Regions from separate parts of the Staphylococcus casei genome, predicted to be linked through region 2. Evidence: riboswitches for the same ligand, from Rfam matches in the RefSeq annotation. Region 2 holds a riboswitch; each other region holds the start of a gene.
What was found. Region 2 has a riboswitch for thiamine pyrophosphate ahead of QMO72_RS08435 (3-oxoacyl-ACP reductase). Riboswitches for the same ligand answer to the same signal wherever they lie in the genome.

Region 1 (7,983 bases), 170 kb from region 2:
GCGTAATTTTTGAAGCGCTTGCTTATCTTCAAAGAAACGTTCACGTTTATTTTGATATGCAATAACTTCGTCTTCCGTAGGTTCGATAATGACTTCACCAGTTAAACCATCGACAATAACCATGTCTCCCTGCTTAACTTCTTGAGTGATAGATTTTGTTCCTACAACTGCTGCAATTTCTAATGATCTACTCATTATAGCAGAGTGAGAGGTTCTACCACCGATGTTAGTCACAAACCCTTGTACAAATTCTTTATTTAATTGAGCAGTATCAGAGGGTGTTAAATCATTCCCAATGATGACAACGCTTTCATCAATCATACTAGGATTTGGTAATTCAACACCTAATATATGCGCCAATACACGTTTTGAAACATCACGAATATCAGCAGCACGTTCTTTCATATATTCATTGTCCATAGATTCAAATATTGTAATGAATTGTCCAGTTACATCAGATAGAGCAGTCGGTGCGTTAACTTGTTCATTATTAATTTTATCTTCAATCGGTTGAATTAATTCTGGATCATCTAATACTAATAAATGCGCATCAAAAATGGCTGCTTTGTCAGCGCCAAGATTTTCTTCAGCATTATTTCTGATTTTAGTTAATTCAACTTTAGACGTTTCGATAGCGTTTCTAAACTTTTTAATTTCAGCGTCGACATCTGAGACCTTTTCACTATTATATGAAAGATCTGGTTCAACTAATAAATATGCTTTGGCAATTGCTACACCATCTGATGCAGCAATCCCATTTATATAATTAGACATATTACTTAGTTAAGCCTTCTTTAGATAAGATATCAGTAATTGCTTCAATTGCTTCAGTTTCGTCGCTACCGTCAGCATAGATAGTGATTTCAGCATCTTTACCTACACCTAAACTCATAACACCCATGATTGATTTTAAGTTAACTTTTTTACCGTTATATTCTAATTGAATATCTGAATCAAATTTTGATGCAGTTTGAACAAGCATAGTCGCTGGACGAGCGTGAATACCTGTTTCGTCGATTATTACATATGATTTTTGTTCCATAATATGATTTCTCCTTCGTATAGTTAGAATTGTTAGTTTATTATAAAACCTAACACAGTTTTATATAATAACATTACCAAATTATACATATAAATTCAATGCGTTGCACCCATGATATGACAATATTCAGTGAATATTGAAGATTTTATGAAAACGCTGCACTTTTACACTAAATCTTTAATGACTTTTTCACACTTTTCGATATGTTCGTCTCCAACTTTTTTCATGAAATAATAACTGATAGACGCAGAAATAGCTTGTCCTACAAATGGAAACCATTTGGTTTGTTTTGCTGCAACACGTTTTGCTACATCTCGAATAACTACTTTAAGGATTGCATTAGAAACTTTTTTGCCAATAAACTGACTTCCTTGAATCGCTGCAGCGGCAAATATACGCTCTCTCATGTCTTCTTTCATAGAATTCACCTGTTTATGATCAAGACCGTAAATTTTATTCACATCTTCAATGATGTCTCTCATAATTTTTATATCTACACCAAAGTCTAAACCAGGAATAGGCACAACACTTATTCCTGATGATAACAATGATTTTTTCTTCACTAAAGTCTGAGCACGTTCACGACGTTCCTCAATTTCTGTATTTGTAGTTGGTAAATTACTTTTATTTCTTACATCTTCAATATCTAATACTTTATTACCCAATTTTTGTGTAACGTTGTTTGTGATTTTATTTTTAAAGCTCATTATATTCACTCCTTAGTAAATTAGCCACTTTAAAATAATACCCGTTTTCAACAATTTTATTGTACTTTAACAAAAATAGCTTTTAAATATTTAGATGGTTTATAGTGTGCATGTGTTTTAAAATCTTTAGGAAGTCCCATCACATCTACGATTTCAAAATCTACACCTTCAGCTGTCAAAGTTTCATTAACTACATTTTTAAATGCTTTTAAAGAAAACGTACTGTTATTTGTACACAATAATAATGTACCTTGTGGAGCAAGTATATCAAGCGCACCATTGATCAATTTGTCATAGTCTTTCAATACTGAGAAAGTTTTTTTCTTGTTTCTCGCAAAACTTGGCGGATCAATAACAATTGTGTCATAGAATAAATCATGACGTTTTGCATAACCATAAAAATCAAATGTATCCATAACATATATATATTGTGATTTAGGATCAATTGCATTAACACCAAAGTTCTCTTCTGTAAGCGCACGTGAACGATTTGCTAAGTCAACACTAGTTGTTACTTTAGCATTTTCTGCCGCAACAACTGAGAACGCACCAGTATAACTAAACACATTCAATAAATTTTTATCCTGTGCATATTGATCTTTTAATTTCTTTCTTACTTCTCTTTGATCTAAAAAGATTCCCGTCATAGGTCCATCATTTAAGTGAACGTTATAGAATGTGAAGTTTTCTTCGATAACAATTGGAAATTCTGGCGCATCACCGTCTACAAACCCACCTTCAATTTCAGAATCTTTAAATCGCATTTTCTCAAAAACTGAAGTATAACCAAAAACAGATTTCAATGCAGATAACACATTATAACGGAACTTATGAATGCCTTTTGAATACCATTGAATTAAATAATGACCATCATAATTATCGATTGTTAGGCCACCGACGCCGTCTCCTTCTCCATTGAAAACTCTAAATGCATTTGTACCGTCTACATGATAGAAGTATTCACGTTCGCTTTTTGCTGTTTCGAATAATCTTTCAAAAAATGTTGTATTAATTACTTCATCTTTATCATAACTAAGCACCCAGCCGATGCCTTTGTGTTGACGCCCTACGTATGCAGATGCGATATATTTCCCTTGATCATTAACGAGATTAAATAAGTCTCCTTCTTTCAAATGATCTTGAGCATATATATCCTCTTCGTCTATCAAAGGGTATTGATTTAAATACTTTGTTTCTTTACCTTTATTTAATGTGGCAGTTTTCATAAAATTATGTCAGCCTTTCTTCTATTAATTATTTTTATTTTTCACTTACTCATCTTATCATCTCAGCTGCTTTGTAACACCATTAATATTTACACAAGTCAAATCTTAATTTTTGATTTGCTGTTAAAATAACCTTACTTTATTAAATTATATTCCTTATTGTACTATTTAAACATTTTCCACCCTAACATAATATAAAATTTTAAATTTACATGTTTAATTTATTTTCTAAAATCAGCAATTCAAATGTGATGCTTAGCATGAATACTTTTACATCTTTATATTAATTACGCCTCTTTATAAAAAAACAAAAAATAAAACCTATCTTCCAACCAATTTGGAAGATAGGTTAAGTCAAACTACACTATTTTAATCAATTAATATTCTGCTGGTTCACGTAATTTTATGATGAATCCTACTATAATTGCTATCAACATCATAAAAAGTATTGGTGTAATAAATGTTGATAATAATAATCCATGAACCATGATGTTTACAAATTCTGTAACTAATTTAAAGAATAAAAAACTTACCATAAATAATTGCAGATAATAAAATCTACCTTTTAAATAGTTTGTTAATGTCGTTAAAATATAAATTATTATAATAATCATTAACAAGAATAAAGTAATCCACTCAATAACATATTGTGTTTGAGAAATTTCCCAATCACCAGAAACAAATAATGCGTTTCTATTATTAAATTCAATCAATGTAAAGAATAAGAGAATTGCTCCACAGCATAATTCTACATATGCAGATTTAAGCCATTTAGGTTTCTTCATCCAATTTGGTACATCATCTTCTTGAATATCAATAATGTCTTTCCATTTTTTAATGAATTTATCCTTTTTATCCCTAGCTTTTTGAATATCTACACTTCTACGTGTTTTACGTGTAAATTCTGTTGTTTTGTCTTGTAAATCTTTCCAATATTCTTTTGTTTGAGTAGTTACTGCACCTTTACTCGTTCTAGATAATTCCGGTTCTTCTTCGCCGAGTTCTTGTTTCGTTAATGGTAATGATCTTCTTAGGAATAAGAAGTTCCAAATTGACATTTGTCCAAGTAACCACATAATTATGAAAAACGTGTTAACACTTAGAATATCAATTGGTACAATTTGATCACTATCTATTCTTCCATATAACACAATTTGTGTTAATAAATAACTTATGCCATAAGTGAAAATAATCCATAAATAATGATATTTTCTATGGTCCGTATTTAATTCATCTTTATAAACAATGTAACCTATATGCACCGCAAAAGGTATCACAAAAATAACAGCAAAAAAGCTATAAACTTGTGTCATGAGTATAAGCGTTATAATGAAGAACAGAATACCAATAACTAAAAAGAAAATTGAAATATCATAGTCATATCTCGTTGTTCTAAATAGCGTGAAGCCAATAAGTATTAACGCAACACCAAACAAAAGAATCAAGATTGCGCTTACTACAGGAAAGTTCCCTATATAATTACTCATCACCCTAATAATTTCACTGAAAAACGCGTTTATAAAATCCCACACATTATGAATATGTAATTCAATCTTACCTTTACCATTTAACTTGTGAATTAAAGGTAAATTAATTAAAATGATGAGACTTGTGAAAAGCGAAACGATGCCTATAATATAACTATACAGTATCTCAGCGTGTTTCTTAAAAAAAGACATACCATTCACCTCAAAGTTATTATATATGAACATTTTGTTCTTGTCTTTAATAATCTAATAAATAAGTCTATAGTATGATATAAAATAGTTGTATAGTCAAAATTCCACATAATTTATACTATTAAACAATTATTTCATAAAAAGTATAAAAACGCATGGGCTATATACAATTTATAGTTATTCATTTCTTTGTTTTTGTTTAATGATTCAATTCCGTGGTATACAATCAATATATTCTACTTAAAAATTAAGGAGTGTTGTACTTATGAGTAAAGAAGAATTAAATAAACAAGCAGCTGAAAAAGCTAAAGCGGCTGAAGATAAATTAAAAGATCAACAATCATCATCAAATGATGGTGAGGAAGAAACTAAAAAAAATATCCAAGACACATTGGATTAAGACAATAGACGATTCACTTTGAGTAAGCCAAACTACTTCGGCTTACTTTTTTAATACGCTTCCCTACCTTAGTTTAGCAATATACTTCGCTACTTTCTATATGCTCTTTATAAACTCGCTTCCTCTATTGATTAACCAGCTTATTATTCCCCATTATTAAATTGAGACCTTGACAGAACTGGCGAAAAATCATACATTATAGTTAAATTTAAATATAATATTCGCACTAGGGGTGTTTAGTGACTGAGATGAGGTATACCCTCAAACCCTTTGAACCTGATCTAGATTAAACTAGCGTAGGAAAGTGTATTGCGATACCTTTTTCTTTGATTGGTATCCCTATGCCACTATTTAAACGCGCAACTTTCTAGAAGGTTGTGCGTTTTTTATATAGGAGGAAACGATCATGACAAAAGGTTTAAAGCTTTCTGAAATACTCGTAACTGTATTAATTGCAGTTGTTTTCGCAGTGATATACAACATTTGGAATTTCGTCTATAAAGCTGTACAAATTACCGGACTACATTTTGAAGAATTGACGTATGGCGCATGGTTTATGGCAGCTGTCGTTGCTTATCTTATTATCCCTAAAGCTGGTATTGCTATTTTAGCTGAATTTGCTGCAGGGGCTGGCGAAACTATAATAATGGGCCGTTTTGATATAGCTACTATAATTTATGCCTTATTACAAGGTTTAGCCTGTGAAATTATATTTGCAATTTTTAAATATAAATCTCGTACTGTTATGGTTGCCATGTTAGCTGGACTTTTAGCTGCAGTAGCTACATTACCGATTGACTTCGCTTATGGTTATCTTTCAGAAATTGCTGGATGGAACCTCGCATTATACATCGGGTTTAGACTTATAAGTGGCATCGTTGTTGCTGGACTTTTATCTTATTATATCGTAAAAGCCTTGGATCAAACTGGTGTAACTAAATTGTTTAGACCAGCAAGTCAAAGCGATTACGACAACTTATAAGGAGCAATTTCGTTGATAGTAACAAAAAATTTACGTCTAAAATATCCAAATGCACAGCATAAAATATTTGATAATTTAAGTATCAATATAAATGATAAAGAAAAAGTATTACTTTTAGGACCTTCTGGTTCTGGAAAAAGTACGTTATTGAATGTCTTAAGTGGTATTGTGCCTAATCTTATTGATTTGCCAATGAAATATGATGAATTACACATTAACCATAACTGCGGCGTTATTTTTCAAGATCCGGACAGTCAATTTTGTATGCCTAAAGTTTATGAAGAATTAGCTTTTGTATTAGAAAATTTAAATGTCCCTCGTGATAATATGGACGAAAAAATTAAAGCAGCACTTACAGCAGTAGGACTTAATGTAGATAAAGATCAATACATTAACCAATTAAGTGGTGGTATGAAACAAAAACTTGCAATTGCAGAAACGCTTTTGCAACAAGCAGACACTTTATTTTTAGATGAACCCACAGCTATGTTAGATGTAGAAGCAACTGCTGATTTATGGCAAAAAATCAAGGCCTTGTGGGAAGATCAAACTGTACTCATTGTAGAACATAAAGTGGAACATATATGGCAACATATAGATCGTGTGCTTTTGTTTAATTACAACGGGGAAATCATAGCGGACGAATCTCCAACAAAGATGCTAAGCGACTATGAGCACCTATTAACAGAATATGGCGTATGGCATCCAAATGCTTGGCAATACGCCCCTAAACCCTCTTCATGTCCAAATACGGCGATGTTACCAACAAATAGTAACTTTAAATTCAAACAAGTTACAGTCAAAAGAGGTAAACGTAAACTTTTACGTATTTCAGAACACATCATCAACACTGGTGATTGGATTACTATTACTGGACCAAACGGCAGCGGTAAAACTACATTATTAGAATCGATGATGCAACTAATTAAATATGAAGGAAAAATGTATATTAATGATCACACTTTGTCTAAAATCAAAGATGCAGCAAAACACATGTATTTAGTGTATCAAAATCCAGAATTACAATTTATAACACATTCTGTTTTCGAAGAAATTTTCATTCAATATAAAAAACATTCTATTTCTAAAAACGATGCTATGCAAGAGACTGTAGAAATGCTCAAAACGTTAAATTTAGAAAATGTACAATCACAACATCCATATGAATTATCAATGGGACAAAAACGAAGGTTAAGTGTGGCTATTGCATTGAGCTCATCTTCTAAGTTTATTTTATTAGATGAACCAACTTTCGGGCTAGACAGTCATAATACGTTTAACCTTATTAAGTTATTTCAAAAATGCATCCAACATGGACAAACTATTATTATGGTAACGCATGACTCAGAGCTTATTTCTAGGTATCCAACCCATAGACTACATGTGGATCAACATCAATTATATGAATTAAAGGGTGGTACTCATGTTTGAAATGTGGAAAAAGCACTATTCTTTTATAGATGATGTTAATATCATCACGAAACTTATAATTGCAGTACTATTATTTGTCTTTGTTATTTTTATTCATCAATTTGATTATATGATTTATTTAACATTGTTCATGCTCGTCTTTTTATTACTTTTTAATGGTTTGAAACTCAAAATAACCTTAGCCTTTGTGTTTTTTACTGTTATATTTAGTTTGATATCAGCATTATTCATGATTTTTTATGGTTCCGGGACACACATGATTTTCCAATTAGGCTTTATAAAGATCACTACGGAAAGTTTATATCGAGGCTTACATTTAGCTATGCGTACGTCAACTGTATCATTTTTTGGTATTTTAATTGCTTTTACTTCTCAAATCGTGATGATTTTTTACAGTCTCATGCAGCATTTGAAAGTTAAACCGAAGATAGCTTATGCTTTTATGGCGGCTATAAGAATGGTTCCATTGATGTTTACATCCTTAGTCCAACTTAGACGCTCATTAAAAATGCGTTA
Region 2 (7,983 bases):
GTCAAAAACATTTTTTCACAAATGGTTTTTATATAACAGTTTCAATTATTGCTTTACAGGCTTTATTATCATTCAAATTATATCGACACTATTATTATAAATTATTTGCGATTGCGACCTGGGTAATGCTTATCGGTTCTCTAACGCCATATTTTGATAGTATGTTTAATGGATTTTCGACTCCAGAACGTCGTTGGGTATACATTTTTGCACTAACAACAGCTGGATTAATCGCACTCTATATTCAACATATATCAGAATTGACATTTTATACTTATGTCAAAACTGCTGTCCCCTCGATACTCATCATGTTAGTGATGACGCTAATTGTTAAAAATGAAAAAATGACTTGGATGGTCGCGTGTCTCATTATCATGGTTTATCTCGGTATATTACTATACAATAGAAGGCTTTTCAACAAGCGTTGGTTCCCTATACTATTGGTATTGTTTGTTATTCAACAAGGACTAATTCTTTCAAATCATCATACGAATAATGTGAAAGGATATGAATCTACATTATCAGCAATAAAGGATTCATCCTATAAAAGTCCGAAATTAGCTAAAAAAATTGAAGACATCACTCAACGACATGACAAAGATCCTTTTAGTAGAATCGACTATATGTCAAAATATGGCCTAAATTCACCAATGATTTATCATTTTAATGGCATTGCTCTTTACTCCAGTATTTTCGATGGTGAAATACTAAAATATTATGACAAAACGCTACAAATCAATATGCAAATAGATAAAAATAGTACCTACAGGTTGTTTAATAATCGAGCCAATTTAATGGCTTTGTGGGATGTGAATGATCGAATACGTCGTCCGCAAGATTTAAATATGACATATGGTTTTGAGTCTGAGGATGTGATCAAGCATGCACATAATGAATTCTTTATTCATTCTACGAATCAAATTCCTTATCCAAGTGCACACATCACGAATAAAGTTTATAGCTCAAAGCAACTTAAATCACCTATGGATCAAGAACAAGCTATGTTACAAGGCGTCGTGTTTAACGGCCAAAATACACAGGCAAATAGTGATTTCAAGCCAAATAAAAACTTATTAAGTCATAGTGCTGTTTCATTAAAAGATGCACACCGTGATGATAAAAATAATTTAATCGTTACTAATGATAATGGTGGCGTAACATATCATTTGCCCCCTTCTCTCGCATACAAATATAAAGATATGTATGTCGAAATGGATGTCGAACTTTTATCACCAGATAAAGCGCACAGCGTTAGCTTAAACGACTATACACAACAACGTAATGAATTATCATATAAATATCGTCGTTTTGTTTCACCTGTTACCATGCGTGTTAAAGCAAACGAAGATTTGAACATCAAACTACCTAAAGGTAAATATCGCTTTAATATCAAGGGGATTTATGGCGAAGATTATCATACACTCAAACAAGCGTCTCAAGATTTAGACGAAGTGAACGTTGCAAAACAACGTAATGGTTACAACATAAAAAAAGACATTGATGATAATGGATATCTTGTTTTGCCCATACCATATCGTGACGGCATGCATGCAAATGTTGATGGAAAAGCCGTTCCTGTCAAAAAAGGCAATGGTATCATGACTGTCATCCCAGTCAAAAAGGGTCAAGAAAATATAGAATTAAGATACACACCACCTTACTTATATATTTTAATCACGCTCAGTATCATAGGCATAATATTAAGTATCATCTTCGCAAAATTCATTAAATCTAAATCATATTCAAACATATGATAAATATTCATATAAACGACTTCCATATAGTGTATCTAGTTAAATCGTCATTTTACTAGATACACTGATACTTATTTTTTAACAGCGTGAGCTTATATCATATGAATTCGAACGAAATATATGCACAAAAAAAACGGTTCCTAAATTAGGAACCGTTTTTTCATGCTTATTATGCTGATTAACGAATTTCTTTAATTCTAGCAGCTTTACCACGTAATTCACGTAGGTAGTATAATTTAGCACGACGGACTTTACCGCGACGTTTAACTTCGATCGTTTCGATTTTTGGAGTGTGTAATGGGAATGTACGTTCCACACCAACACCTGAAGAAATCTTACGTACAGTGAAAGTTTCTGAGATACCTCCACCACGGCGTTTGATAACTACACCTTCGAATACTTGGATACGTTCGCGAGTACCTTCAATAATACGTACGTGAACTCTTAAAGTGTCACCTGGACGGAATGAAGGTATATCTGTGCGTAATTGCGATTGAGTTACTGCTTCAATTAATTTGTGATTGCTCATTATTTTTCTCTCCTTCAACCTATGTTCTTGCCTTGACAAAATATAGCAGCGGACCATAGTGATTTTCGTGTGTCGCACACTTAAAATATATTAGCACACTGTCAGTCTTTTTTCAATTGATTTTTATATCTTTCTATTATATCTTTATCCTTATCGGTTAAGGTATAAGATTCTAATAGATCAGGACGTTTTTCAAATGTGCGTAAGATTTTTTGTTCGTGACGCCATGTTTCGATGTGTGCATGATTACCAGATAGCAATACATCAGGTACACCCATATCTTTATAACTACGTGGACGTGTATACTGAGGAAACTCTAGTAGTCCATCTTGAAATGAGTCATCTTCATGGGATTGCTGATTACCTAAAACGCCCGGTAATAGTCTAACTACAGCATCTGTCATGACCATTGCCGGTAACTCACCACCTGTGAGTACATAATCTCCCATTGATATTTCATCAGTAACCAGATGTTCTCTTATTCTTTCATCGTAACCCTCATAATGTCCACAAATAAATACCAAATGCTCTGATTCGCTCAACTCTTGTGCGATTTGTTGATTAAACGGTCGTCCTTGAGGACACATTAAGATGACGCGTGTGTCCTCTGTTTGTTCAATGCTATCCATAGCATTGAATATAGGCTCCGGCTTCAATACCATCCCTTGTCCTCCACCAAATGGATAATCATCTACTTGGTTATGTTTATTCTCAGCAAAATGTCTAAAGTTCACTGTATTAACGTCTAACATTCCTTTTTCTTGAGCACGTTTTAAAATAGAATGATTTAGCACACCATCAAACATCTCTGGAAAAAGTGTTAAATAATCAATTTTCATTAATCTAATAACCCTTCCATAGGTGTGATTTTTATACTTCTACCTTCAACATCAATATCTTTGACGACATCTGCAATATAGGGAATAAGATATTCCTTATCACCTTTGACAACCCATACATCATTTGCACCGGTTTCAAATATTTCTGTTACCCGACCAATCGGCGTATCCTCATCGTCAAAGACTGTACACCCAATAATATCTGAATAAAAATACTCATGCTCACCCAATTCAATTTCCTCATGATCACGTTCTTGCACTATCGTTTCACCTTTTAAATATTCAATATCATTGATATTATTAATGCCTTCAAAAGTGAGCATATGTAACCCTTTATGCATACGATACGAAGCAATTTTAAATTCAAGCGGTTCTTTTCCTTCACGTTCAATTTGCACGACTTCACCAGGTTGAAAACGCGTTTCTGTAAAGTCAGAATCTGATTTAATTTTAATTTCACCTTTGACGCCATGTGTATTAACGATTTTTCCTACTTCAACTTTCATATATGTTCCTCCGATAAAATATATATCCTAGGTGTCCCTAATTTTTATGTATGTTTTATTTTTTACGCTACTCATTATAACATGGATAAATCCATCTTAGTTATCAATCAACGTTGGAAATTATAAATTTAAGACAAGAACAAGCGATTAAGTGTGTGCCTTGCTTTCAATACCATTTCTAATATTAAATGCATCATTTTTAGCATTTAAAAAAAGAGCACCTGAGTCGGTACTCTTACAAATGATATATTTGTGACATAAGTTTAAGCTTATTTTTGGTCGTCGAATTTCTTCAAGATACCTTCTTTTGATAAGATATTGTGTACAGTATCTGTAGGTTTAGCTCCATCTTTTAACCATTTAAGTGCTAATTCTTCGTCGATTTTAACTTCTGGTGCATTCACACTGTTAGGGTTATAAGTACCGATTTGTTGGATGTTACGACCATCACGTGGCGCACGAGCATCTGCTGCTACGATACGATAGAATGGATTTCTTTTAGAACCTAAACGTGTTAAACGTAATTTAACTGCCATTTATTTTCTCTCCTTTGTATGTTCATAATTTTTATTTTCTACAAGAGATAATAATAACAGTACTTCCTACATTTGTAAAGAGTTTCTTCTTGACCTTTTTCAAAAATTATCGTCAAGCCCTTATTAAACAGCAATATGAAAGCTTTTATGTCATTTTACTAAAGTGCATACGATAAACAATCCAAGTGAAATGTAATTTACTTATAACATCATTATGGTCTTTCTCCTAGCTTCCATCTAACGCATCACTTTCCTGTGTGTCTTCAAGAGCACCACTTGACATCTGAATATATAAAATATACATTGAAGATAAATTAAATAATAATAGCACTAGGGGTGTTTTAAACTGAGATGAGTTCTACTCAAACCCTTTGAACCTGATCTAGCTAAATCTAGCGGAGGAAAGTGTGAATGATTTCGTATTTTTTAGAGACAACGCTTCTACTATTAATATACTGTTATTTTTTCATACACAACTTTCTATAGTGAAGGTTGTGTTTTTTTATTTAGTAAACATCTGAATAGGAGTGATTTATATGAATAAAACAGTACTAGTAACTGGCAGTAGTAGAGGTTTAGGTGCAGTTATTGTTAAAACATTATCTCAACAAGGATATAACGTTATTATTAATTATTTTCAAAATAAAGTACTGGCTGAGCAACTAGTAACTGAGCTTGGCGAACATCAGGCGATAGCTATTCAAGCTGACGTTACAAATAGAAACGATGTCGACAAATTAATAGTACAAGCTACAGAACGTTTTGGTCATATCGATGCGGTAGTTAATAATGCATTAGTTGGGTTCAAGTTTGATCCTACGCAGCAAAAATCTTTCAAAGACTTATCTTGGGATGATTATCAGCAACAACTCAATGGCACTTTAAAATCAGCATTTAACGTCACTCAAAGTGTATTACCTCAATTTTTAGAAAGACAATCTGGTGCCATTATTTCTATTGGTACTAATTTATATCAAAATCCTGTGGTACCTTATCATGAATATACAACAGCAAAAGCTGGCCTTATCGGGTTAACACGTAACATTGCAGCAGAATTAGGTCAGTTTGGCATTACAGCTAATGTTGTATCAGGCGGCTTATTAAAAACCACAGATGCCAGTGCTGCCACAACTGCCGAAGTATTTGATCTGATTGCACAGACAACACCTTTGAAAAAAGTTACTGCTCTACAAGATGTTGCCAATATGGTGGCCTATTTAGTATCTGATCAAGCAAAAGGTATAACAGGACAGAACTATACCATTGATGGCGGTTTAACGATGAATTAATAATTTGAAATTTGGAGGCATCTCGTAATGACTATAGATTCTAAGAAACATCTCAATATTGGTATATTAATATATGCTTGTGGTCATCACCAAGCTGCTTGGTTAATGCCTGATTCAAGCGTTGAACGTGTAGGAGATATATCCTATTATCAAGAGCTAGCACAAATATCTGAGCAAGGCTTATTTGATGCTGTGTTCTTTGCAGACAATCATTCATTCCCAGCAAAGTCTCAAAGCGATATGCCAGCATTTTGGTTCGACCCTATAGTAAGTTTAACTGCAATTTCCCAAGTAACTCATCACATTGGCTTAGTAGCCACCATTTCCAGTACATTTTCTAATCCTTTTACAGCATCTCGTCAACTCTTAAGTTTAGACCATGTTACTCAAGGCCGTGTAGGTTGGAACCTTGTCACTTCAATGACTGATTTAGAAGCTTTTAATCATAATATGCCAGCACTTCCACCTCGCAAGGAAAGATATGCAAAAGCTCATGAATTTGCTCAACTAATGAATAAGCTATTTAGCTCTTGGGACCCTAATGATTTTTCACATAACCGTAAAGACAATCATTTAATTCATTCATCACATATACATCCTTTCAATCACGAAGGAAAGTACTTTAATGTAAAAGGTCCATCTACTACACCTCGTAGCCCTCAAGGCAAACCAGTAGCAATGCAAGCGGGTGCATCGAGCCAAGGTATAGCACTAGCTGCCAAATATGCTGATGCTGTTTATGCTGTTGCATGGAATTTAAAACAAGCAAAGGCCTTTCGCCAAAAACTAGACGAACAGTTACTGAGTGAAGATCCAAACAGGCAACATATTAAGGTCTTCCCTGGTTTAGTTACATATGTAGGTGAGACATATGAAGCAGCATATGCAAAAAAACAAAAATTAGACGAAGCGCTACCAGTTGAAACTGCATTAAAGCAATTGAGCTTTTTCATACAACAAGATTGCCATAACTGGGAATTAGATAAACCTGTCCCACCATTACCTCCGGTTGAATCGTTTACAGGCCCTGTAGGTCGTTATGAGACCGTACTTGAAATCATCCAAGACAAGAATCCTACGTTAAGAGAACTGCTAGGTTATCTTAGCGCTGGTGGTGGACATTTAACTTTAATTGGCACACCCAAAGACATTGTAGACACTATGGAACTGTGGATGGATTGTGGCGTGGCTGATGGTTTTAATTTGATGCCCCCTGTACTTCCAAATAGTTTGGAAGATTTTGTAAATCTGATTATTCCTGAGATGCAAAAAAGAGATTTATTTAGATCCTCCTACGATGGTACAACTTTCCGCGAACATCTTGGCCTAATGTAATATATCATTACATATCATATTCAATAAAAAAGGGTAGTTTCCATTTTTAGGAAACCACCCTTTTTTTATTTGATTTTCTAGCTAGCAACTCATTTATAGCAAACGAATAACTAAAATGGTAAGTTCATGCCATTTAGCATATTTTCCATTTGTTTACGTTTACCTTTTTTACCTTTGCCCCCACCAGAAAATTGTTTCATCATTTTTTTCATTTCGTTAAATTGTTTCATTAATCTGTTCACTTCTTGTACAGAACGACCTGAACCTTTAGCGATACGTTTTTTTCGAGATACATTCAATGCATCTGGATTATTTCTTTCGGTTGGCGTCATTGATTGTATGATGGCTTTAATATGATCAATTTGTTTATCGTCCATATTCAAATTATCTAAGCCTTTCATTTTATTCATACCAGGCACCATTTTCATAATATCATCTAATGGTCCAAGACTTTTAACTTGGTCTAATTGATCCAAGAAATCATCCAACGTAAATGAAGATGTGCGCATTTTCTTCTCTAAATCTTTAGCTTTATCTTGATCTACATCTTGTTGTGCTTTCTCAATTAAGCTTAATACATCTCCCATTCCTAAGATACGAGATGCCATACGTTCAGGATGGAACGGTTCTAAACCATCAAGCTTTTCACTCATACCCACAAACTTAATTGGTTTTTGCGTTACTGAACGTATTGATAATGCTGCACCACCACGAGTATCGCCGTCTAATTTTGTAAGTGTCACACCTGAAACTTCAAGTTGATCATCAAATGATTGGGCTACATTAACTGCATCTTGACCTGTCATTGCATCGACAACTAGCATAATTTCATCTGGTTTAGTGATTTCTTTAACATCACTCAATTCTTCCATTAATGCTTCATCCACATGCAAACGCCCAGCTGTATCAATAATCACAAAGTCTAAGTGTTCCTCTTTAGCATGCTTTATTGCATTTTCTACAATTTGTTGTGGTTTCACTTGGTCGCCTTCACTATATACAGGAATGTCGATTTGTTTACCTACAGTTTGTAACTGATCAATAGCTGCTGGACGATAGATATCTGCCGCTACAAGCATTGGTTTTTTATTATACTTCTTACGCATAAGCAGTGCTAATTTACCTGCTGTCGTTGTCTTACCTGCACCTTGTAAGCCGACCATCATTACAACAGTTGGCGGTTTGTTAGCCATAG
Region 3 (7,983 bases), 840 kb from region 2:
GGTCACTTCCCTGAATATGCAGTAATGCCTGGTGTTCTCATTACTGAAGCTTTGGCACAAACTGGTGCAGTAGCTATGTTAAATGATGAAGCCAATAAAGGGAAACTTGCTTTGTTTGCAGGCATCGATAAATGTAGATTCAAGAGACAGGTAACGCCTGGAGATACATTAGTATTAGAAGTTGAGATTACTAAGATGAGAGGACCTATCGGTAAAGGTAATGCGAAAGCTACTGTAGATGGTCAACTTGCTTGTAGCTGTGAGCTAACGTTTGCGTTGCAAGATAAATAATAAATAAAAAAGCCTTAAAGATTTGATAGTATTAACAAATCTTTAAGGCTTTTTTATGTTAATTTCTTTCAACTCTTTCATCCTTGAGCCTTGGTTTAGATTGCATCATTCGATTAAATGATTTTTTTAAGTCTTCTCCAGTTAGGCCTTCGTCTATCAACTGTTCTAATAAACTTTCAGCATATACTTGTCTAAGCGTATAAATATGACATTCAAAAACTACAGAAATTGAATGTTCAAGGCGACTAATATTTTTTATTGTTGCATCAAAGAGCGCTGGATCATTCGCTGGACGTGTAATAACTACACGTATATCAAGTAAAGTCTCATCTTCCATGTATTGCTTCATAGTTTCATAATGGAAGTCTGAAATGACGATTTCAAGTAACCAGCCAGTGCCACTATTTTCTTTATTTATAATGACCCCATCATCTAATTCGTATTCAGTCACTCCACCACTTTCTGATACGATTTGAAATCGAACGGCTTTAAATGTTTTCATCGTCTTCACATCCAATTAGTAAATTTAAATTCTACAATTCCTTTATTTATATAATCATTATAACGTAGTTTTAAAACAGAAAGGAAATAATTGTAGAAAACTGTGAGATTTTACTTTTGAAAAAGTTGAAAGTGTATTTTGACTCTAAAATCAAAATTAAATATGATTAGAATATGAAGGAGGTGACACATGATAAATAATATCGTCGTTGTAGGACGACTTACGAAAGCTCCAAAAATATTTGAAAAGGAGGGCAGTAAATTAGCTACATTTTGTGTAGCAGTTACTAGAAACTATAAAGATAAGCATCAAAATACAATTTGTGACTATTTATACTGTAAAGCATTTGGAAAGATAGCCAGTAATATTGAAAAATATATTAATCAAGGTTCACTGGTAGGTATTACAGGACAAATGCAATCACGTAAATTTACAAAAGAAGGACAGACGCACTTTGTATCAGAAATTTATATTGAAACTATCAAATTTATGTCTCCACAATCAAAAGTTGAAACAGAAGCGGTATTTGAGCCATTCCAACTAGAACCCAACCATGAGTCATTAGATGAAATAACTGTACAAGAAACCGATATATATGAAACTGTATAATACTCCCACATTATAACTATCCCAAATATAATCCATCCAAATTAATATACATCAAATCCTACTATCAATTATACTTCTTTCTGGCTATCTCTCTTAAAATACAAATAAGAGAGATAGCTATTTTATTGAATGCAACACTTCCTTGGTAACTCTATTGATGTTGCTTGAGGAAAAAGTGAAAATATAGTTGTAAAAATGCTAAGCATACTGAAAAAGCAACATTATTAGACTGAATAATCTGATAAATTACAAATTTATTACACGATGTGATGCGCTAATTTAGTATTTAAATGGCATTATGATGAAGTTTAAATTATAAGTTTGATAAAAATATACACATTTACCATGTAATTTTCATGTAAAAAAACTCTTGTTTTTTTTATGTCTCTGTAACCTACTACATATTTTTGAATGTTATAGTTGTAACTAGCAAATTAATCATAAAACTAATTACCTTATAGGAGGACTTTTTGGAAATGAAAAAAACAATTATTGCATCAACATTAGCAGTAGGTCTAGGAGTTACAGGAGCAGCATCAGCAGGAAATACAGCAGATGCTTCAGAACAAGGTATCGATAAAGCGCAGTTAGCACAACTAGCGCAATCAAATTCAAGTCAATTAAATGAATCTCCTGTTCAAGAAGGTTCATATAACTATAATTTTAATTTAAATGGTGTTGATTATCACTTTGAATCAGACGGTCAAAACTTTAGCTGGAGCTATGGTGGAGATGTTAATGGTTCAGTAGAACAATCTGCAGATAACAGTGAACAAGCTCAACAAACAGAACAACCACAACAAGAAGCGGCACCACAAACTGAACAAACGCAACAACCACAACAAGAGTCAACTTCAGCTCAAACTTCAAGTGAATCATCAAATGAAGCTTCTGAAGGATCATCAGTAAATGTTAACGCTCATTTACAACAAATCGCTCAACGTGAATCAGGTGGCGACCTTAAAGCTGTAAACCCTTCATCAGGTGCAGCAGGTAAATACCAATTCTTACAAAGTACATGGGATTCAGTAGCACCTGCAGAATATAAAGGTGTATCACCAACTGAAGCACCAGAATCAGTACAAGACCAAGCAGCAGTAGATTTATACAACTCAGCTGGTGCATCACAATGGGTTACTGCATAATTTCAAGTAGTATCTTTGAATCAATGTTTTAATATTAAAGCAAGCATCTCTATTATAGCGATAGAGATGCTTTTTTGTATGAAACGCATTTTTTTGCATTATTTAATACATTTTGTTATGTTTAAATAAATATAAAATTTATAAAATTACTACTAGGGGAGCCTTTGTGCTGAGATGAATTTATTCAGACCCTTACAACCTGATTTGGTTAATACCAACGTAGGAAAGTAGTTTAATTCATAGTTTAATTACTTAATTTTCCTATCGATTAACTACATCCCTACTTGGGTTTGTAGTTTTTTTATTATCAGGAGGACTAACAGTGTTATTTTCAAGTGAGTTAAAACAAGCGTCACAACCAATCATAGAAGCTATTTATAAAGATCCGTTCATCCAGGGTATGCTAAAAGGTAATTTATCTAAAGCTGTAATTAAGTATTACCTAAGGGCAGATGCCTCATATTTAAAAGAATTTGCAAATATTTATGCGTTACTTATACCAAAAATGCAGGAATTGGAAGATGTCCAATTTTTAGTGGAACAAATTCAGTTTATTGTAGATGGGGAAGTAGAAGCACATGAAATATTAGCTGATTTTGTTAACGAGCCTTATAATGAAATTGTAAAAGAGAAAGTATGGCCGCCAAGTGGTGATCATTATATAAAACATATGTATTTTAATGCTTATGCAAAAGAAAATGCGGCATATACAATTGCAGCAATGGCACCTTGTCCGTATGTCTATCAAGTCATTGCTAAACAAGCTTTGCAAGATGAATTGCTTAATAACGATGCATTATTGAAAGAATGGTTTGTCTTTTACAGTACAGAAATGGATGAACTTGTACATGTTTTTGATAATTTAATGGATAAGTTAACTCAAAATTGTACTAATCAAGAAAAACATGCGATTAAAGACTGTTTTTTACAGAGTACAGTACATGAACGTAATTTCTTTAATATGTCAGTTACTGAAGAAGTTTGGTCTTATGGAGGAGATAATAATGAATAAACCTAAAATTGCATTAACTATCGCTGGAACAGATCCAACTGGAGGTGCTGGCGTAATGGCAGACTTAAAGTCATTTCATGCTTGTGGTGTCTACGGTATGGCAGCGATTACAAGTATTGTGGCCCAAAATACAAAAGGTGTCCAACACATTCACAATCTGGAAACAAGCTGGTTGTCTGAACAACTTGAAAGCGTATATGATGATGAATTACCTCAAGCTTTAAAAACGGGTATGATTGCATCTAAAGAAATGATGGAATTAATTCAATTATATTTAAAAAAATATCCTGACATTCCATATGTAATAGATCCAGTGATGTTAGCTAAAAGTGGTGATGCTTTAATGGATGATGATGCCAAATCAGACTTACAAAATATTTTATTACCTTATGCAAAAGTTGCTACGCCAAACTTACCGGAAGCTGAAGAGATTACAGGATTGAAGATAACGGATGAAGCTTCAATTTATAAGGCTGGGAATATATTTATTAACGATATTGGTAGTAAAGGTGTGGTCATTAAAGGTGGTCATTCAGAAAACCTTGATACAGCAAAAGATTATTTATTTACCAAAGAAGATGTATTCACGTTTGAGTCACCGCGTTATGAAACACAACATACGCATGGTACTGGTTGCACATTTTCAGCAGTGATTACTGCTGAGTTAGCTAAAGGTAAATCGGTGTATGATGCTGTAAACAAAGCTAAACAATTTATCTCATTAAGTATTAAATATACTCCTGAAATTGGTCAAGGAAGAGGGCCAGTAAACCATTTTGCGTATATGAAAGAGGTCGGTTTAGATGACGAATAATTTAGAAATACTAAGAGCTAATCAGCCGTTAGTGATTTGCTATACTAATGATGTAGTTAAAAATTTTACTGCAAATGGTTTATTAAGTTTAGGTGCGAGTCCTGCAATGAGTGAAGCACCAGAAGAGGCTACCGATATGTTAAATGCAGCGCATGCATTATTAATAAATATCGGCACACTCACAAAAGCGAAAGAAGCAGACATTATGACTATTGCAAAGACTGCGAATAAAGTGGGTACTCCCGTGGTTTTCGACCCAGTTGCAGTAGGCGCTTCACAATATCGCAAAGCATTTTGTCATCGTTTTTTACAAGAAGTCGATATTGCGATAATTAAAGGTAATGCATCTGAAATTTTAACCTTAGTAAACAATGATACAACTATGAAAGGGACAGATGGTGATGTGACATTAAATTCTGTTGAAATTGCGAAAATGGCACATGAGCATTTAAAAACAGCCATAGTCGTTACGGGTAAAGAAGATGTCATTATACAAGATAACCAAATTATAAAAATTACAAATGGTTCTCCAATGCTTACTAAAGTCACGGGGGCTGGCTGTTTATTAGGCGGCGTGTTAGCTAGTTTCTTACCCTCTCAAAAAGATCAAGCAAGAGAAGCGATAGTAGAAGCAGTAGCACTATATAATATCGCTGCTGAACAAGCAGAAGCAGTGGCTCATCATAAAGGCCCTGGCACTTTTATGATTGAATTACTTAATGCACTTTATCATATTTCATTCGATGATTATTTAGCTTATCGTCGTATACAAGAGGTGTAATACATGTTTAACAAACAGTACTTAAAAGTCTACTTCATTTGCGGTACTCAAGATGTACCTGAAAATAGTTCTATTAAAGAGATATTGACTAAAGCACTAGAGGCTGGTATTACAATGTTTCAATTTAGAGAAAAAGGGACGACAGCACTAAAAGGACAAGCGAAAGTCAAATTGGCGAGACAGTTATGTGCGTTGTGTCATCGTTATCAAGTTCCATTTATAGTTAATGATGATGTAGCGCTAGCTGAAGAAATTAATGCTGATGGAATACATGTAGGGCAGGATGATCTGGATGTAAGTACATTTGCTAAACAATTTAATGACAAAATAATCGGACTTAGTGTGAGTGATATTGAAGAATATAATCGTTCTGATTTAACATACGTTGATTACATTGGTGTAGGTCCAATGTATGCCACGACATCTAAAGGAGATGCAAACGCGCCAGTAGGGCCAGAAATGATACCTCAATTAAGAAACTATATAGATAACTTCCCGATTGTTGCGATTGGCGGTATTAGTTTAGAGAATGCAAGCGACGTCATATACGCAGGTGCAGATGGTCTTTCTCTAATATCGGCAATTGCTAAAAGTGAACATGTTGAACAAACGGTGCAACAATTTTTACAAACTGTCGAATAAAGTATAATATTTTCTTTTTTTGTTTTCTACTTTTCCTTGAGTGTGATAAAATAAATTCTATGTGAATATATCATTAGAGGTGGAAAAATGAAGAAGAAAGCGCTACTACCTTTATTATTAGGTGTAATGGTCTTTTTAGCAGGCTGTGACTATTCAAAACCTGAAAATAAGGATGGATTTTTCTATAATACGTTCGTTGAGCCGATGGACAAAGTTATACATTGGTTGGGGACTAGTTTTAATAATGACTATGGTTTAGCAATTATCGTACTTGTATTGGCAATTCGTTTAGTATTATTGCCATTCATGTTATCTAATTATAAAAATAGTCATATGATGCGTGAAAAAATGAAAGTTGCAAAACCTGATATTGATGCAATTCAAGAGAAGGTTAAGCGTTCACGTACCCAAGAAGAAAAAATGGCAGCAAACCAAGAAATGATGGAAGTATATAAAAAATACGATATGAATCCAATGAAGAGTATGTTAGGTTGTTTACCAATGCTAATACAAATGCCAATCATTATGGGATTATTCTTTGTATTGAAATATCCTTCTAGCGGTGGTTTTACAGAGCATCCTAATTTCTTATGGTTCAACTTATCCAAACCTGACATTTGGATTACAATTATTGCAGGTATCTTATACTTCTTACAAGCTTATGTTTCAAGTAAGAGTATGCCAAACGAACAGCGTCAAATGGGTTATATGATGATGGTGATTTCACCAATTATGATTGTGTGGATTTCATTAAGTTCAGCATCAGCTTTAGGTTTATATTGGTCAGTGAGTGCGGCTTTCTTAATCGTACAAACACAAGTAGCGAATATGTATTATTCTAAACTTGCTCAAAAAGAAGTTGCGCCAATGATAGAAGCGATGAAACAAAACACAGCAAACTCAGTAACTAAAGGATCAAATACGCAAGTGGTTTCAAAGAAAAATAAGAAAAAATAATGTATTTTAATTATTGATTGAAACCTATAAAAGCGTTTATGGTATAAAACGCCATACTCAAAATAAAAGTACACCCCTATTAAAAATAGGGGTGTACTTTTTTGTGATCTAAAATAAAATATATGTAACTTTAATATTAAACATACCATTCTTTAAAGAATTGGTTCACAAACGCTCTCATATATTCATGGCGTTGTTGGGCAATACGTTTACCAGTTTCAGTATGCATTAAATCTTTGAGTTTGAATAATTTTTCATAGAAATGCTTTATTGCTGAAGGACACCAGTCAATATAATCCGTAGCTTCATGGTTAGACGGTATATCAGATTGTATATCAACCCACATGGGTTCATTAAAATGACCAGCAAATTGAAATGTACGAGCAATTCCAATGGCGCCAATTGCATCAAGTCTATCAGCATCACGCACGATTTGACCTTCTTTAGATAATTGTACTGAATTATTTTGTCCATCTTGATAACTCATATTTTCAATAATATGTAGAATGTCTGCTTGCTGATGTGAGGATAGTGCAAGTTGATTTAAAAAGCCTGATAATTTTATTTTTGCTTGTTTACTATCAGTAAGTTTCTCATCAATTGTATCATGTAATAAGCAGGCTAATTCAATAATTAATAAATCTCCATCATTTTCCTTATTAGCGATATATTTAGCCATATTTACAACACGTTTGATATGGGCAACATCATGCCCAGTAGAATCATTAGAGTGAAAAGTAGTCATGTAAGATTCTGCGGATTTTAATATATCATTTGTATACATACAACATTGCTCCTTTATAGATGTTTAATTGATTTAAAAGATTTGTAACAAAAAGGTCTAAAGTAGCTTTCATTAAAAGCGTTACTTTAGACCTGTAATACAACTACAGAATAGGTGATAATAATTGCGAAATACCTTCTTTAAATTTAATCCATAAACTTCGTTTTTCATAAAGTTCTGTCGTTAATCTATAAGATACAGTCAAATCTTTTTCAAAAGCTTCTCTAAGTTCTCGTGCGATAAGGGTATCATAGATAAAAGCATTAACTTCGAAGTTAAGTGTGAAACTGCGATGGTCCATATTTGCTGTTCCAACACTAGCCACTTCATCATCAATAATAAGCATTTTTGAATGTAAAAAACCATTGTTATAGTGGAAAATATTGACGCCTGCCTCTAGGAGGGAAGCTACATTTTTATAGGTAACCCAATAAACAAATGGATGG
Region 4 (7,983 bases), 1.3 Mb from region 2:
TTCTGTAGCCGATAAGCCAGAACTACCTAATCCCGCATAAATAATTTGTCGACTACGTATGATTTGGTTCACGAAACTCTGTATTTTATCATCTGCGATAAATTCGCCTGTTTGTTGTATAATATCTTGATGATATTTATGGATACGTTGTATAAGTGGACTATTTTCTATTTTTTTATCTGTCATTTCTTGTTGTAAATTGAATTTCAAATCTTGAAAATTCTCGTAATTCAATTTATTGCTAAAACGCGTAATCGTAGCTGGCGATGTTCCGATTGCATAAGCCAAAGAATTGATCGTTGAAAATGTATCATCAAAATCATTATTTTGAATATAATCTACAATTTGCTTATCCGTCTTGGTAAATACGTGATGATAGCGCTGTATTCGGTTTTCAAATTTCATTTAAGCCACCCTCTCAAAATAAGTATATCCAAAGTATAAATGAAAATGTTTTTCATAACAAACAAATGTATTGATTAATATTTTCTTGATGTTATATTGAAATTACCTGCCAAATATAATTAAATTTATTTTTTAAAATTACTAAAGTTATGGAGTGTGTAATTATGTTACCAAAGGGATTAATTGTTTCTTGCCAAGCCTTATCTGATGAGCCATTACATTCATCATTTATCATGTCAAAAATGGCCCTCGCAGCATATGAAGGTGGCGCAGTTGGTATTAGAGCAAATTCGAAAGAAGATATTATCGCAATCAAAAAAGAAATAGATTTGCCTGTTATTGGTATTGTTAAACGAGATTATGCTGGATCTAATGTCTTTATTACTGCCACACGTCAAGAAATTGATGAACTTATTACAAGTCAGTGTGAAGTTATTGCCCTAGATGCTACAATGCAAACGCGTCCCAAAGAATCACTTCAAGATCTTGTTGCTTATTTACGAGAAACTGCACCGAATATTGAGCTAATGGCTGATATTTCTACAGTGGAAGAAGCACAATATGCTGATAAACTCGGATTTGATTATATTGGAACGACTTTACGAGGTTATACACCATATACACAAGGTCATATTTTATTCGAAAATGACTTCCAATTTCTTAAAGATGTGCTCAATCATGTAAATGCCAAAGTCATTGCTGAAGGTAATGTGATGACACCTGAAATGTTAAAACAAGTCACAGATCTCGGTGTTCATTGCACAGTAGTAGGTGGCGCAATTACACGTCCTAAGGAAATTACTAAGCGCTTTATACAAGCTATGAATCAATAAACAGGTAAAAGACCGTGAACATGCGTTGTGTAAATAATTACTCAAACAATGATGTTATTACGGTCTTCATTGATTTATATCGCTTTCGCTATAAATATTTTACGTTTTTCCCATTCACCTGTTTGTTCATTGTAGTTGTCACATGTTATTAAAGTTAATTGTTTAGTAGGAGTATCTTGTTCATCTAGTACTTGTACATCATCTGGTTGTACATCAAATACTTTAGTAATCTTATAAGTGCGTTTTTCATTTCCTACATTGAAATAAACTTTACTGCCTTTATGTGCTTTAGGTAAACTTGAAAATTGATAATCAGAAGATCCTTTAACTGTATGTCCTGCAATCGCAATATTTTGGTCCTTTAGTGACTCATTTCCTTCAGCAAAACTAACCCCTCTATCAAGTTGATTCGGCGTAGCAGGACCAGGATAAACCGGCGTCTTTATATCAGCATCTGGTACCGAAATATAGCCAACCATTTTTGTTTTATCTTTAGGTATAGTGGTGGATGTATGATGTCGTTGTTTATGTTCGTATTTTTCAATTTTTTCCTCGTTATCTTTGGCAGCAAAATAGTGTTGAATGTACGGTCTAGCAAACATATAAACAGCAGCTAATATGAGTAATATGCCAACAGTTGTAATGAGTCGGTTGCCCCATTTTTTCATGCTCTAATACCTCCCTTTACACTTACATTTATCATTTTAAGTATAGCACAATACTTTATCATATATATTTATATTTATCATACCTTATCGTGATATTTTCGTGAATTTTATTACAATAAATTGCACCTTAATCAAAATAAGTGTTAAATATAAATAAATAGAAATAATTGTAATTACATTACCTAAAATAATCTAAAAAGGATGCGCTGCTTATGATACGTCATGCTACTAAAACAGATTTACCAAATATATTAGATATCTATAATGATGCAATCTTAAATACCACTGCAGTATATACCTACAATCCACAAACTATTGAAGCACGTGAAGAATGGTTTGAAAAAAAGGCAAATAATCATGAACCTGTACTCGTATATGAAGAACAAGGGGAAGCAATCGCATTTGCAACTTATGGGTCTTTTCGTGATTGGCCAGCCTATCAATATTCTATTGAACATTCTATTTATGTAAATAAGCACCATAGAGGTAAAGGTATTGCTTCTCTATTACTTGCTGAAATTATTCAAACTGCACGTGATAATGGATATAAAACATTAGTAGCTGGTATTGATGCAACGAATGATTATAGTATCTACCTACATAAAAAGTTTAAATTCACCCATTCAGGCACAATTCATAATGTAGGCTATAAATTTGATAAATGGTTAGACTTAGCTTTCTATCAACTCGACTTAAGTAACAACGATTAAATCGCTCATTTAAGGTGACTTTTATTGCACAAATATTGTATTTAAAGATAGTGACACAGATTAACTCAAAATTTCAGATAATGATTGAAGAAAGCATACAAAAAAACTGCCACAAAGTCGAAACCTTGTTGGCAGTCTGAAATTAAACATTATATGCTGTGACTCTATATTTAATGGTATATTTTACTACCTTCAGACACAAATTCTTCTGATTTTTGTTTCAATCCTTCTGCCTTCAATTCAGGGTTTTTTCGTAAGTCATGAGAGATACGCATTGAACAGAATTTCGGCCCACACATACTACAAAAATGCGCAACTTTTGCAGATTCTGCCGGTAACGTCTCATCGTGAAATGATCTCGCTTTATCCGGATCTAAAGAAAGGTTGAATTGGTCATACCATCTAAATTCAAAACGTGCCCTACTAATCTCATCGTCTCTTTTTTGGGCACCTTTCATACCTTTTGCTAAATCAGCTGCATGTGCCGCTATCTTGTATGTGACTACCCCTTCTCTTACATCATCTTTGTTAGGCAACCCTAGATGTTCTTTAGGTGTAACATAACACAACATCGCAGTGCCATAACTCGCAATTTGTGCGGCTCCTATCGCAGAAGTAATATGATCATAAGCTGGGGCAATATCTGTTGTAAGCGGTCCTAAAGTATAAAATGGTGCTTCTTGACAATAAAAATCCTCAAGCTCCTGATTTTCTTTGATTTTATGCATTGGCACATGACCAGGGCCTTCAACCATCACTTGAACATCATACTTCCATGCAATAGCTGTAAGTTCTCCTAATGTTTTTAATTCCAAGATTTGGCTTTCGTCATTTGCATCATAAATTGATCCAGGTCGTAAACCATCGCCTAAAGACACTGCAATATTATATTCTCTTAAAATTTCACAAATTTCGCTAAAATGCGTATATAAGAAACTTTCTTCATGATGCGCTAAACACCATTGCGCCATAATTGAACCACCTCGTGAAACAATACCGGTTAAACGACTCACTGTAGTTGGTACATATCTTAATAATACGCCTGCATGAATCGTAAAATAGTCTACACCTTGTTCAGCTTGTTCAATTAACGTATCTCTATAAATTTCCCAAGTAAGATCTTGTGCGTTACCATCTACTTTTTCTAATGCTTGATAGATTGGAACTGTCCCAACTGGAACTGGAGAATTACGCAATAAAAACTCACGTGTTGCGTGAATATTTTTACCAGTTGAGAGATCCATAATTGTGTCAGCACCCCAGTGAATTGACCATACTAATTTTTCTATTTCTGCTTCTATCGAAGAACTCACTGCTGAATTCCCGATATTAGCATTAATTTTCACTTGAAAGTTTTTCCCGATAATCATTGGCTCTGATTCTGGATGATTGATATTATTAGGAATAATCGCACGTCCACGTGCAATTTCAGAACGTACATACTCAGCTGATACATCTTCTCTTGTTGCAATAAATTTCATTTCTTTTGTAATGATACCTTGTCTGGCATAATGCATTTGTGTCACATTTTTTCCAGGTTTTGCTTTACGTGGTTTATATTTAAAAGGTGTTTCTACGAATTTTTTATGGTTATCTTTTTTAAAACCATTATCCAATGAAACGACTTTGCGTCCTTCATAAAATTTCGTATCGTCACGTTCTTCAATCCACTTGCCTCTTAATTGTGGTATACCTTTTTGAACATTCACTTCATAATCATGATCATGATAAGGTCCAGCAGTATCATAAACAACTACTGATTCATTAGGCGTTGTGCCTTGCTCTGTGACAGTCGGTGATAGTTCTATTGATCTAAAAGGCACTTGAATATCTCGTTCTTCACCGCTAATCCATAATCGTTGACTAGATGGAAATTGTTTCTTTAATTCAATTTTATCTTGTTCCATAAAAAAACTCCTTAGCATGTATTATTGCTAGGAGACCTGGTCAGAAATCGCATATATAGTGAAGTTAAACAACAAACAGCATCAAATTACATTTTGAAACTGCTTTGTTATGCTTCCCTACGCTGGTATTAACCAGATCAGGTTCAAAGGGTTGAGACTAACGTCTCTTTCAGCTATTGAAAAGCACCCCTAGCAATTGATATTAAATTCTGTTTTAAACTTAACACTAATCATTTTTAATTACAAATAAATTTATAAAAAATATTCATATTCTTTTTCGAGAATTTATCATATTTTTTCACTTTCTAATTTATCAGTACGCTAAACCATGTAAAAAAGCCAGAAGATATATAGTACTTCAATATCCTCTAGCTTAAACTTATTTTGAATATATTAATTTCAAGTATTACATTTTGTACGTATTCAACTTATTAATCATATAATCTGCTGCAATCATTAACATAAAAATTAACATAAATGACATCGTAACGTCCCCTAAAAAATGTGCACCAATACGTAAACGACTGAGACACATAATAATTGTATACGCCAATCCAATATTAAATACCATTTTTTGGGATTTTAACTTTTTAAAATAAAAGGCAATAAACATAAAATATGCCGCATCAGTCGTATGTCCTGAAGGAAAAGAACTATGTCCAGTATTACCATTTACTGTTAACCAATTTGTAAAATGCGCTCCATGATTGCCAATTTCATATGGTCTTGCACGTCCCCATAATTCTTTTAAACTATCAATAGTTTCTAATCCAACAAGTAATACAAAAAAACTAACTAGTGCTACTTTAAACAACCTTTCTATTTCATTTTGATCTATACGTTTTAACCAAAATTGATAGACAACTATTATGATAATAAGCAAAATAATAAATGTAATTAAGTACCCTGAACCTATAGATAATGCACTTCCTGCATCACCTTCATTACTAGCCACACCTATCGGTTTATGCTTATTAATATTATCTAAACTTGACGCGACATATTGCACTGTTTCTGACAGAAGTGAATTTGTTTTTATTAACGTATAAATAAATGTCATCATTAGAATGATATATTTAGCTAACTTGCTATGTAATCTTGAAAATGTATAAAAATTTAAAATAATCATTGAAATAATTAATATTAATGTAGGCGGAAATAACCCTAAATCTTGAAATATTGTTCCAAATACAGAATTCTGATTCATAAAGCATTGTGAAACAGGTAAGTCAATACATAAAGCCAATAGTAAAATGATACTAAGTATGACTAGAATGATTGTCGCTAATCTTTTCGAAATAACCATATATCCTCCAGACTTCAAATAACTAAAACTTTAAAAATATTTTTATTTATTTGAATTAAAATTATTTTCCAACTCATCATTACCCTTAATACGAACAAATATGTTTAAAATTTAAATATTATATACTACTTTATCGTTATTCGTATTTATTAATGTAGTAATATCAGCAATTTAAGCCTGAATTTCATCATTATGCATTTTACTCATTTTTAGTTAATGTGACAGTACTGTAAGGTCACAAATCTCCTATAAAGTGATATATTAAATGAGTAGCGAAAATTATTTTCATAAAAAGTTCTTCATATGCTGAGTTATACTCAGTCAGACATAAAACGACAGACCTCTATAATATGAGATCTGTCGTTTTACTTTGTTTACTATGCACTATAATATAAATATTCTTTTAGCATTATTTATTCATTTCCAACCACTTTACCATTTCATTAAGATTGTTCACCGTAATCGTAGGTTGCTGTCCATTTTCATCAAACACTTCATTTTTTCGGTTTACCCAGACCGTATTAAATCCAAAATTAGCCGCACCTGTAACATCCCATGTGTTCGATGATACGAATAAAATATCCTCACGCTTTAATTTATAATATTCTAAAACGAGTGCATAGCTGGCAGGACTCGGTTTATATTGCTTAATTTCATCCACACTAATCACGGTATCGATATATTCAGCTATTTTTGAATTATCAACTAACGGCATGAGCATATTATCGCTACCATTTGAAAGCACACCCACATCTATATTCTTTGTTTTTATATCTGATAATGCTCTAGGGATTTCATTAAAATAGGTTAAATCTAAATATGCTTCAAATAATCTATTAACATCATCGCGATTATATTGAATTTCATGAACATCTAAAGCGTAACGTAATGTCTCTTTAGTCAATTCATCAAATGAAATGTAACGTTGCATTGCTTGCCTTAAAAACATGTGCCTCATTTGCGTCTCTCTCCATAATTTTGCAATAGAGGTCGCTAAATCATCATCAAAATCCGGCATATTATTTTTTAGAGACGATATATCAAAAATTGTGCCATATACATCAAAGATTATAGCTTTATACATATTAACCCTCCCTCTTACAAATAAAAAATCAAACTTACTTACTCTTATACACTTTCACAATAATTTAAAACAGGTTCCACTATATTTTCAGCATTTTTTTATGAAGCACTTTGTAAATTTTTTGTAAATTTACAAATTTCAACATTAATATTCTTAAAATCGGATATAGAAAAGTAAGAGAGGAGGCTGGTTGTTATGAGAAAATTATTTACACATGATTTATTCAATCTCTTTTTCATCGCGTTCTTTTATATGTTATTGATTACTTTAACACTATTTGTATTTGATATTTTTGAAGTGAAAACAACCGGTTCTGTATTTTTAGAAACTTTAAGTTCAATTACTATTTTTAAAATTTTTAACAACACTTTATTCAACGGTTTATTCACTTTATTTTTAATCATTTCATTCGTACTTGTCGTTTATAAATCTCTAGACCTTTATATAAAAAAAAGATAGCACTTTTAAAAATTAATTTTATCATTTAGAGATATTCACAACTTTTTGCAGTTCTTTATAACCTACTTTAAGTTGTATGAATTATAATTTAAATAAAAATTATATTTTAACATTACAATGCAGGTTATATAATATTCTTAGAGAATGCTTTTGTGTTTTATATCGATTCTATCAATGTGCCATCTATCATCATAGTTATATTCCATTCCCAGAATTAAACTTTATGCACCCATTAAAATACATGATATAAAACCGCATTCTTATCAAATTCAAGCTTATACACAAGCTTATTTGAAAAAAAGAGATCTAAAATCGCTTTCAGGCAGTGATTTTAGATCTCTTTCAATATTCGTACGTTTATTCATTTATGTAATTTTTTAAACTACCCACTCTCAAGTTATACTTCGTAACACAATATAACCATTAGCCACTCATAAATTTAAATGTTCTTTCCATATGAAAACTATTTTTCATATATTTAACCGAATACTTTCTCTTACAACTATTCCTTTAACTCACTTTGAGTAAATTTATTAATCAAAACTATATTTTTTTTACTACGCTCTCTTTAATAAGTTAAAAATTATCTTTCCAACTCCTAATTATTAATT

Region 1: linked by a shared signal. The riboswitch ahead of QMO72_RS09240 (ECF transporter S component) and the one ahead of QMO72_RS08435 (3-oxoacyl-ACP reductase) in region 2 are both predicted to bind thiamine pyrophosphate.
Region 3: linked by a shared signal. The riboswitch ahead of tenA (thiaminase II) and the one ahead of QMO72_RS08435 (3-oxoacyl-ACP reductase) in region 2 are both predicted to bind thiamine pyrophosphate.
Region 4: linked by a shared signal. The riboswitch ahead of thiC (phosphomethylpyrimidine synthase ThiC) and the one ahead of QMO72_RS08435 (3-oxoacyl-ACP reductase) in region 2 are both predicted to bind thiamine pyrophosphate.

What each region holds. Positions count from the first base shown of each region.
Region 1 is NZ_CP125718.1:1,907,355-1,915,337, forward strand. It holds gene ptsP (phosphoenolpyruvate--protein phosphotransferase) at 1-774, opposite strand, end outside; gene QMO72_RS09215 (phosphocarrier protein HPr) at 776-1,042, opposite strand; gene QMO72_RS09220 (DUF697 domain-containing protein) at 1,207-1,749, opposite strand; gene QMO72_RS09225 (class I SAM-dependent rRNA methyltransferase) at 1,806-2,975, opposite strand; gene auxA (lipoteichoic acid stability factor AuxA) at 3,353-4,654, opposite strand; gene graF (glycopeptide resistance-associated protein GraF) at 4,920-5,054, shown strand; TPP riboswitch at 5,273-5,374, shown strand; gene QMO72_RS09240 (ECF transporter S component) at 5,461-6,036, shown strand; gene QMO72_RS09245 (ABC transporter ATP-binding protein) at 6,049-7,467, shown strand; gene QMO72_RS09250 (energy-coupling factor transporter transmembrane component T family protein) at 7,460-7,983, shown strand, end outside.
Region 2 is NZ_CP125718.1:1,741,993-1,749,975, forward strand. It holds gene QMO72_RS08410 (YfhO family protein) at 1-1,754, shown strand, start outside; gene rplS (50S ribosomal protein L19) at 1,933-2,283, opposite strand; gene trmD (tRNA (guanosine(37)-N1)-methyltransferase TrmD) at 2,385-3,122, opposite strand; gene rimM (ribosome maturation factor RimM) at 3,122-3,628, opposite strand; gene rpsP (30S ribosomal protein S16) at 3,898-4,164, opposite strand; TPP riboswitch at 4,487-4,585, shown strand; gene QMO72_RS08435 (3-oxoacyl-ACP reductase) at 4,701-5,453, shown strand; gene QMO72_RS08440 (LLM class flavin-dependent oxidoreductase) at 5,481-6,788, shown strand; gene ffh (signal recognition particle protein) at 6,899-7,983, opposite strand, start outside.
Region 3 is NZ_CP125718.1:898,816-906,798, forward strand. It holds gene fabZ (3-hydroxyacyl-ACP dehydratase FabZ) at 1-291, shown strand, start outside; gene QMO72_RS04160 (YwpF-like family protein) at 350-793, opposite strand; gene QMO72_RS04165 (single-stranded DNA-binding protein) at 983-1,402, shown strand; gene QMO72_RS04170 (transglycosylase family protein) at 1,879-2,547, shown strand; TPP riboswitch at 2,692-2,790, shown strand; gene tenA (thiaminase II) at 2,870-3,559, shown strand; gene thiD (bifunctional hydroxymethylpyrimidine kinase/phosphomethylpyrimidine kinase) at 3,552-4,373, shown strand; gene thiM (hydroxyethylthiazole kinase) at 4,363-5,154, shown strand; gene thiE (thiamine phosphate synthase) at 5,158-5,796, shown strand; gene yidC (membrane protein insertase YidC) at 5,884-6,753, shown strand; gene QMO72_RS04200 (HD domain-containing protein) at 6,890-7,537, opposite strand; gene cls (cardiolipin synthase) at 7,641-7,983, opposite strand, start outside.
Region 4 is NZ_CP125718.1:474,044-482,026, reverse strand. It holds gene QMO72_RS02095 (MurR/RpiR family transcriptional regulator) at 1-405, opposite strand, end outside; gene QMO72_RS02090 (N-acetylmannosamine-6-phosphate 2-epimerase) at 570-1,238, shown strand; gene srtA (class A sortase SrtA) at 1,313-1,906, opposite strand; gene QMO72_RS02080 (GNAT family N-acetyltransferase) at 2,119-2,616, shown strand; gene thiC (phosphomethylpyrimidine synthase ThiC) at 2,787-4,523, opposite strand; TPP riboswitch at 4,621-4,724, opposite strand; gene QMO72_RS02070 (phosphatase PAP2 family protein) at 4,930-5,829, opposite strand; gene QMO72_RS02065 (haloacid dehalogenase type II) at 6,239-6,913, opposite strand; gene QMO72_RS02060 (hypothetical protein) at 7,109-7,372, shown strand.